Regions from separate parts of the Micromonospora sp. NPDC051227 genome, predicted to be linked through region 2. Evidence: riboswitches for the same ligand, from Rfam matches in the RefSeq annotation. Region 2 holds a riboswitch; each other region holds the start of a gene.
What was found. A riboswitch is a leader RNA that binds a small molecule or an ion and turns the genes downstream of it on or off. The one in region 2 is predicted to bind cyclic di-AMP.

Region 1: linked by a shared signal. The riboswitch ahead of ACIA47_RS30360 (transglycosylase family protein) and the one ahead of ACIA47_RS25570 (coiled-coil domain-containing protein) in region 2 are both predicted to bind cyclic di-AMP.
Region 3: linked by a shared signal. The riboswitch ahead of ACIA47_RS07750 (hypothetical protein) and the one ahead of ACIA47_RS25570 (coiled-coil domain-containing protein) in region 2 are both predicted to bind cyclic di-AMP.

Annotation. Positions count from the first base shown of each region.
Region 1 covers NZ_JBITET010000019.1:47,166-50,196, forward strand. The annotation lists gene dinB (DNA polymerase IV) at 1-238, shown strand, start outside; gene ACIA47_RS30355 (hypothetical protein) at 361-834, shown strand; gene ACIA47_RS30360 (transglycosylase family protein) at 824-1,492, opposite strand; cyclic di-AMP (ydaO/yuaA leader) riboswitch at 1,492-1,665, opposite strand; gene htpG (molecular chaperone HtpG) at 2,546-3,031, opposite strand, start outside.
Region 2 covers NZ_JBITET010000012.1:108,029-111,059, forward strand. The annotation lists gene ACIA47_RS25560 (HelD family protein) at 1-452, shown strand, start outside; gene ACIA47_RS25565 (cation diffusion facilitator family transporter) at 559-1,476, shown strand; cyclic di-AMP (ydaO/yuaA leader) riboswitch at 1,596-1,727, shown strand; gene ACIA47_RS25570 (coiled-coil domain-containing protein) at 1,733-2,797, shown strand; gene ACIA47_RS25575 (hypothetical protein) at 2,939-3,031, shown strand, end outside.
Region 3 covers NZ_JBITET010000002.1:781,883-784,913, reverse strand. The annotation lists gene ACIA47_RS07755 (carbonic anhydrase) at 1-623, shown strand, start outside; gene ACIA47_RS07750 (hypothetical protein) at 680-1,699, opposite strand; cyclic di-AMP (ydaO/yuaA leader) riboswitch at 1,704-1,834, opposite strand; gene ACIA47_RS07745 (YibE/F family protein) at 2,001-3,031, opposite strand, start outside.

The sequences.
Region 1 (3,031 bases), on a different contig from region 2:
GCTGCTACGCACCGCGCTGCCCGAGATCGATCGGCGTGGCATCACCCTGATCGGTGTCTCAGTGGGCAACCTCGACGACAACCCGGTCCAGCCTGAGCTGCCGTTCCAGCCGGACCCCGGGTCCCATCTGGACGCTGCGGTCGACGCGGTCCGCGACCGGTTCGGATCAGCGGCGCTCACGCGGGCGGTGTTGCTCGGCCGGGAGCCGGGCGTGGAGATGCCACTTCTGCCGGACTGACCGATAAGCGTGCGGCGTCCACGGCCGAGCTGCGATCAGAGACACATCACAGCAGGTCGGCGGTTTAGCCGGCGGCTGACGGGTGACCCTTGGGGGGTACAGCCTGACGAGGGGGGCCCACCATGTCCGACGACACCAGCAACCGACCGAGTCGCACCGCCGAGCGTCCGCACGACGTGACCGACCCGCTGCTGTGGCAGTTGGCGATCGACGTGCTGAGCGCACACGAGCCGGACGACGAGGGGCAGTGCCGCAACCTCCAGTGCGCCGGGCAGTCCTGGCCGTGCGCGGCCCGCACCGGCGCCGAGCACTCGCTGAGGCTGGCCCGCAGCACACCCGACTCGGTCAAGAGGACCACCGACGGCGACGACAGTGACGACGTGGGCGCGGGCCGTCCCGGGGAGCCCGCGGTGCCAGCCTCCCCTGGGGCTGGAACGCTGGCCCGGCAGCGTCGCATCGAGGGCCGAAGGCGTCCGCCTCGGCGGCGTGACGGCGGCCCCGCACGAGGCACGGGCACCCGGGCTGACAGCACGACACACACGAACGCTCGGCCGGTGACCCGGCCGAGCGTTCGTGTGTCATCCGTCAGAGGCTGAGCCGCTGACCCGGAAAGATCAGACCCGGGTCTGCTCCGACCAACTGCCGGTTGTCCTCGTACAGGGCCTGCCAGCCGCCGGCCACCCGCTGGTCGGCAGCGATCTCGGACAGGGTGTCGCCCGACTTGACCAGGTACGTCTGGCCGCCCGCCACCGGCGCGGTGCGCTGGTGGTCACGGGTCGCCGGCTGCTCGGCACGCGACGACCGCTCCTGCGGCCTGGTGGGCTTCGCGGTCGACGTCGTCGACTTCTCGGTGGATCTGGTCGACGGCTTCGCGGTGGGCTTGGTCGCGGAGCCACCCTTCTTGCCGCAGGTCGGCCACGCGCCGATGCCCTGCCCGTCGAGCACCTTCTCGGCAATGGCGATCTGCTCGCCACGGCTGGCCAGGTCGGCGCGGGCGGCGTACTTCTTGCCGCCGTAACCGGCCCAGGTGCTCTGCGAGAACTGAAGCCCGCCGTAGTACCCGTTACCAGTGTTGATCTTCCAGTTGCCGCCGGACTCGCACTTGGCGATCGCGTCCCAGTTGACGGCGGCCTGCGCCGGGGCGGCCGGCCCGAAGAGGGCGACGGCGCCGGTGACCGCGCCAACGGCAAGGGTGCCGACGGCGACGCGGCGGGTGGTGACCCGTCGATGACGGGGGGTGTAGACAGACGTCATGTGAGCTTCCTCCACGCCGGCGAGGTGAGCTGTCGGGTTCGGGCCGAGGAGCCCGGCCGCGCGGTGGCGGCTTCACCCCGAGGTGACATGCACCGAGGAACGTGTGGGTCCCCCGCTCCTGCCCGGGTGACTGGGTTCCGACGACCGGGGGCAGGATTTGGCGTTGCCGGCCGTGGTGTCCGCAATGGCGAACCCGACCGACGTTAGGCACGGTCGGTGACGGTCGCCCACCCCCTGTGAACTTCTTCACCGGGCCACGCGGGGCGGGTCCCGCAGCGGTTGCGGGCGATCGACGTCTGTGCAGTGACCATCGTGGACCGTTTCCGATCAGGTCGGCACAGCAGGCGTGGCGAACACGGCCACGGCCCGGCCTGACAGTTCGATTCAGGCGGTCGCCTGATATCTGCGGAGCGCAGCTTCGGCGAGCTGGTCCAGGTATCTGTCACCACCGGGTTTGTTGCCCTCCTCCTGAATGACCACCAGAGTGGTTCCGATCCGGACGAGGACGCTGTCGCATTCCAGCGTGTCAGCACCGTACGTCGCGCTGCACCTGACGCGAAGACTGTCATCGCCCAACCGCGGCCCTGGTGCCACTGCGAAGCGACGGCTACCGCCCTGGCTGGACGACGCGACGGTGGGACAACGGCCGATCAAGGTTCGCAGGTCGGCCATTGCTCGTCGTGCACCGTCATCGGCGTATGTCCTGAGGACTTCGGTCCCCACCCACAGGTCATCCGGGCCCGCGTCATAGCTGAGGGTGGCCGCGGCCATCGCTGACGGAGTCCCGGTCAACCGCCTCGCTGACAACAGCGGGGTCATGCTGCCCGAGCAGGCGTCTGAGCGTTGCGGCCGAGCCTGTCGCCTGCGCCGCGGAGGGGATCGCTTCGCCCGCTGACCGATCCGCTGTACGAGCCGGTGAGGAACCGCACGCGGTCACCGTACAGACGGCCACCACAGCAGCTGACGTACGCAGCACCATCCTGAGCACCGACGGACTCCACCCTCTCGTGCGGGACGCGTCACGCTAGCAGCGGGCGAGCGATCCCCCTACGCCTACAGCGTGCGGGCCAGCCGGTCGGCGAGCGTCCGGGTGAAGCGGGCCGGGTCGGTCAGCTCACCGCCCTCGGCGAGCACCGCCAGGCCGTAGAGCAGCTCGGCGGTCTCGGTCAGGGTGGCGGTGTCGCTGCCCTGCTCGTGGGCCTTGCGCAGCCCGGACACCAGCGGGTGACCAGGGTTGATCTCCAGGATCCGCTTGGTCGTGGGGATCTCGTGCCCCATCGCCCGGTACATCTTCTCCAGGGTCGGAGTGAGGTCGTGGGCGTCGCCGACGACGCAGGCCGGTGAGGTGGTCAGCCGCGACGACAGGCGGACCTCCCGGACGCTGTCGGTGAGGGTGGTCCCCAGCCAGTCGAGCAGCCCGGCGAACTCCTGTCGCTGCTGCTCGCGCTCGGCCTCGGCCTGCTGCTTCTCCTCGTCGGTGTCCAGGTCGATCTCGCCCTTGGCGATCGAGCGCAGTGGCCGGCCGTCGTACGTGCCGAC
Region 2 (3,031 bases):
GACACGACTTCACGCTCACCACCAACTACCGCAACTCGGCGGAGATCTTCGCGGTGGCGGCGGCGGAGATCCGTCGGCTCTACCCGGACCTGCCGCTGCCGACCGCCGTGCGCTCCACCGGGGTCGAGCCGGTGGAGCTGGTGGTGCCCGCGACGGGGTTGGAGACCGCGACCGTGGAGGCCGCCGCCGGCCTGCTGGCCGAGGTGGAGGGCACGGTCGGCGTGATCACGCCGGTCCCCCGCCGGGACGAGGTCGCGGGGTGGCTGGGCGCGCTCGGCGCGCCGAGGTTGCAGGTGGTGACCAGCCTGGAGGCCAAGGGCATGGAGTACGACGGAGTGGTGCTGGTCGCCCCGAGCGAGATCCGGGCGGATCCGGGCGCCGGGGTGCGCACCCTGTACGTGGCGCTCTCCCGAGCCACCCAGCGGCTCACCACCATCGACCCGACCGGCTGACGTGTGCGGACTGCCGCCAGCGAAGGCGCTGCCCCGCACACTTGCACACATAGCGATGTGAGCATACATTTGACCGGGTCCCGACCAGCGGCGGAAGGTGGTTTTCGTGGGCGCAGGTCATGACCACCACCATGGGTCCGTCGCCAATGCCGCACACCAGCACCGAGGTCGACTCTGGGCGGCATTCGGGCTGCTCGCCACCCTGATGGTGGTCGAGGCGGTGGCCGCCCTGCACACCGGCTCGCTCGCCCTGCTCTCCGACGCCGGGCACATGTTCACCGACGTGCTCGGCATCGGGATGGCGCTCGCCGCCATCACGGCGACCCGGCGGGCCACCGGCGACCCGCAGCGCACCTTCGGGCTCTACCGGCTCGAGGTGCTCGCCGCGCTGGCCAACGCCGTCCTGCTCTCCGGCGTCGCGATCTACGTGGTGATCGAGGCGATCCGCCGTTTCGGCGACCCACACCAGGTCATCGCCGGCCCGATGCTCGCGGTGGCCGTGCTCGGCCTGCTCGCGAACATCGCCGCCTTCGCGCTGCTGCGCGCCGGGGCCCGGGAGAGCATCAACCTCCAGGGCGCCTACCTGGAGGTGCTCGGTGACCTGCTCGGCTCGCTCGGCGTCATCGGCGCGGCGCTGCTCATCACCGTCACCGACTGGTGGTGGGCCGACCCCCTGGTCGCGGTCGCCATCGGCGTGTTCATCCTGCCGCGCACCTGGCGGCTGGCCCGCGCCGCCATCCGCATCCTGGTGCAGGCCGCCCCGGAGCACCTCCAGGTGACGGCCGTGCACGACCGGCTCGCCGCCGTCCCCGGGGTCGTCGAGGTGCACGACCTGCACGTCTGGACGCTCACCTCGGGCATGGAGGTGGCCTCCGCTCACCTGACCATGGCACCCGGCGCGGAGGTCGGCGCGGTGCTCACCGCGGCGCGTACGGCCCTGCATGACGACTTTCGCATCGAGCACGCGACGTTGCAGATCGAGCCCGGCGCCGCTTCTGGAGCCTGTGGCTCCATCGAATGGTGACGGAGCCGTAATTTTCCGTGGTGAACGCACGCACCGTCCGTCACATTGGCTGCAGCCGCCCCACCTGCACCGGTAGGCTCGGTCCCGGCCTCCACCAGGCGGCGCCCTCCCGGCGCCGGTGGCGGTCGCCGCCTAATCGCCCAACTGGGCGAACCGGGGAACCATGTTCCTGGGGTGTATCCGCGTCAGCGGTAGGGATCTTCCGTCCCGAACCCGTCAGCTAACCCGGTCGGCGGCTGACGGAAGGACATGCGCAGTGGCACCAGCACGACCACCCGCCGCCCGACTGGCGGCCCTGATCGTCGCGATGTTCGCCCTCGGCGTCGCGCTTCCGGCCGGCACCGCCTCGGCCGCTCCCCCGACCGGCCTGCGGGCCGCCGCACCCGACTCCGACGAGGAGGGCGGCACCCCGGCGTTGCGGGCCCAACTCGAGGCGGCCAGCAAGGGCTACCTGGACGCGAAGCGCGCCCTGGACACCTCCGTGCAACGGCAGAAGCAGCTCGCCACCCAGCTGAAGACCATCGAGGTCGAGATCAACCAGCGCAACGGCAAGGTCGGAGAAATCGCCGAAGTCGCCTACCGCACCGGTCGACTCGGCGCGATGTCGGCGCTGCTCAACAGCAACACCCCGGAAGGCTTCATGGACCGGGCGGCCGCGCTGGACGCGGTGGCGGCCAACGAGGACCGGGTGCTGCGCGACCTGCTGAACAGCAAGGACAAGGCCAACCGCACCAGGGTCGCCCTGGACGGCGAGATCACCGAACAGCGCAAGCAGGTCGCGGTGATGGCCAAGCGCAAGGAGCAGGCCGAACGGGCCCTGACCGTGGCCACGGCACCCAAACCGCAGACCACCGCCGACACCGGCTCCAACCGGGGCACCTCCAGCGCCAACGCGACGGCCGCGCCGCGCAACTCCGACGGCTCCTGGCCCTCCGAGTCGTGCAGCGTCAACGACCCCACCCCGGCCAACGGCTGCATCACCCCCCGCACCCTGCACGCGCTCAACCAGGCCAAGGCCGCGGGATTCACCCGGTACGTCTCGTGCCACCGCCCCAGCGGCTCCGGTGAACACCCGAAGGGCCGGGCCTGCGACTTCGCGGCGCAGAAGGGCGGCTTCGGCGGTAACGCGACCGGCGGCGACAAGACGTACGGCAACAACCTGGCCGCGTACTTCATCCGCAACGCGGACCGGCTCGCCGTGCTCTACGTGATCTGGTACAGGCAGATCTGGCTGCCCAGCAGCGGGTGGAAGTCGTACAGCGGGGCGCAGGGCACCCCGTCGACCGACCACACGAACCACGTACACCTGTCGGTCTACTGACCCACGCGTCGTGATGCCTGTGAGTCGTTTGATGGCTCGCAGGCATCACGTGCGTCCGGGGCCGGGCTACGTCGCCGGGCGTACCCCTGATGTCGTCGCTCGTCGGACGACCCGGCCGCGGTCGGCGGGCAGCATCGCGGTATGCCTCGGATCCGACCCACCACCCGCAAGGCTCTGCTCACCCTGCACCTCGTCACCTCGCTCGGCTGGCTCGGCGCCGACCTGGTGCTGCTC
Region 3 (3,031 bases), on a different contig from region 2:
GCTTCGTCGATGGCGCCCCGCGCCATCCCAACCAGGATGCCGGGCGCCGGGCCGCCGTGGCCGACGGGCAACACCCGTTCGCGGTGATAGTCGGCTGCTCCGACTCGCGGCTGGCCGCCGAGATCATCTTCGACCGGGGGCTGGGCGACCTGTTCGTGGTTCGCACCGCCGGGCACACCGCCGGCCCCGAGGTGCTCGGCAGCGTCGAGTACGCGGTTACCGTCCTCGGCGTCCCGCTGGTGGTGGTGCTCGGCCACGACTCGTGCGGTGCGGTGCAGGCCGCCCGGGAGTCCGCCGCGACCGGTACCGCTCCGAGTGGCCATCTGGGCGCGGTGGTCGACGCCGTGCTGCCCAGCCTGCGCCGGGCCGAGGCCGAGGGCGTGGACGACATCGACGGCATCGTCGACATCCACATCGCCCAGACCGTCGAGACGTTGCTCGGGCAGTCGCCCGTGCTCGCCGGCGAGGTGGCGCGGGGACGGTGCGCGGTGGTGGGGGTGTCCTACCGGCTGGCCGCCGGAGCGGTGCGCCCGGTGGCCGCCGTACCGGCCGGCCTCGCGACGTTGGAGACCCCGGCCGGATCGCCCGAGTCGATCGACCCGGCCACGCCTGCCACCGTCTGACGCGACGAGGGCCGCTCCGCGTCACGCGGAACGGCCCTCGACGGGGGGTGTGCGGGTCAGAGCAGCGACATGTGGACGTGGTCGGTGTGGTTCGACGGCCCGCTGTACGAACTCCAGCCAGTGGCCGGGAACCAGATCTGCCGGTTCCAGATCACGTAGTAGATGCCGAGCCGGTCGGCGTTACGGATGAGGAACGCGGCGACGTTGTTGCCGTACGTCCGGGTGTCGTTGTTGTGCCACGGGGAGAACCCGCTCTTCTGTAGCGACCAGTCGCAGGCGCGGCCCTTCGGGTGCTCCCACGGCCCACCGGGGCGGTAGCAGCCGACGAACCGGTTGAAGCCGGCCGCCTTGACCTCCTTGTACGCGTGCAGCGTGCGCGGCGTGATGCAGCCGGACGTGGTGGGGTCGTTCTCGCTGCACGACTGGGGCTTCCAGTCACCGTCGGCCGTGCGACCCGGGCCGATCTTCGCGACCTTGGAGGTGGCATCCACCAGACCGCCGGTGAAACCCTTGCCACCGACGAGGGAGAGCGCCTTGTCGGCCTCGCTCTTGCGCTTCGCCATCAGGGCGGTCTGCTTCTGCTGCTCGCGGACCTCGGTGTCGAGGGCCAGCTTGGCCTGCTCGGCGCGGGCCTTCACCTCGTTGACCTCGGAGAGCTTCTTCTCGTTGACCATGTTCATCTCGTCGAGCATCCCGGCGCGCCGGACGAACGAGTCGGGCGCTTCGCTCTCCAGCAGCATCGCGACCGCACCGATCCGGCCGGTCCGGTACGCCTGGGCGGCGATCTGCCCGACCTGCGGGGCCAACGCGTCCAGGTCGGCCTTGGCCCGGTCGACCTCCGCGGCCAACTCGCTCTGCCGCTTCTTGGATTTGTCCAGCTTGGACTTTGCGGCGGAGTAGTCGCGGTTGGCCTGCTCGATGACGTCGTTGAGCAGCTTGGGCTCGCCGTCCTCCTCGTGCCCGGAGGGTGTGGGGTTCGTCGGGGCGGCGTGCGCTGGGAGCGGCCCGGCGAGCACTGTCAGTGCGGCGATCACGGCCACCACGGGTGTCATCCAGCGGCGTAGGGGTGCCGTCACAATGTTCCCTTCCGTCGACCGCCGACCGGGTTAGCTGACGGGTTCGGGGCGGAAGTGGCCCCTACCGCTGACGCGGATTCACCCCAGGCACCTGGGTCCCCGGCTCGCCGGTTGGCGATTGGGCGGTGGCACCGCAGGCGCCGCTTCGCGCCTTCATCGGTAACCGGCAGCGAGGTTACCCGAGAGTCGACCGGGTGAGCTACGCCTGGATGCCGACCAAAAGCGTCATTTCGCCATAGCGTTGAGTGACCAGTGACGCGGTTCTCAGGGTGGATGCCCGATCTGGTCACGCTGAGGAGTGTCACCATGCCGTATCCGTGCTCCTGTTCGACTCCGGCCACCGGTCGGTGGCCTCGGATGGGGGTGCGGTCCGCGTCCGGTACGGCTCGTCGGAGCCGGCGGTTCGCGGTGAGCTGAGTGCGGCCAGTGCCTCGCTGCGGTCCGGCTCGGGCCGGGGCGCGGCAGCGTCGGTGGACGCCGTGGCAGCGGTACGCCCGGCGGCGGTCACCACAGCGGCCAACCCGGTGGTCAGCGGCACGGCGGCGATCAGACCGAGGGTGGCGACCGCGCTGCGAACGATCTCCTGCGCGAGGAACTCACTGGTGAGGATCTGCCCGATCGGCCGCGAGTCGGCGGTGAGCAGGAGCAGCAGGGGCAGTGACGCGCCCGCGTACGCCAGCACGATGGTGTTGACAGTGGAGGCGATGTGCGCGCGGCCGACCCGGGTGGCCGCCCGGTACAGCTGCAACCGGGTCAGCCCGGGGTTCGCGTTGGCCAGTTCGGTGACGGTGGCCGCCTGGGTGACCGTCACGTCGTCGAGCACCCCGAGCGATCCGATGATGATCCCGGCGAGCAGCAGACCGTGCAGGTCCACGTCGCCCTGGAACATCGACAGGGTGGTGGCGTCTTCGCTGCCGAAGCCGGTGAGGTGGGTCGCGGCCGTGGCGATGGTGGCGAGCACGCCGGTCAGCACCAGGCTGCCCAGGGTGCCGAGCACCGCGACCGAGGTCTGTGCGGTGACCCCGTGGGTCAGATAGAGCACCACGAACATGATCAGGGCCGCGCCGACCACCGCCACCAGCAGCGGTGACCTGCCGGCGCTGATGCCCGGCAGCACGAAGGTGAGCAGGATGGCGAAGCTGGCGGCCAGTCCGGCGAGCGCGGCCAGGCCTCGCCACCGACCGAACGCGACGATGGCGGCAGCGAAGACCACTGCCAGCCACACCATCGGCGTGCCGCGTTGGTGCTCGGCGATGTTCCAGTTGCTGGTGGTTGGATCGGTCGGGTCGGCCAGCTCGACCAGGATGACCTCGTCGCCGACCTCGACCCGGG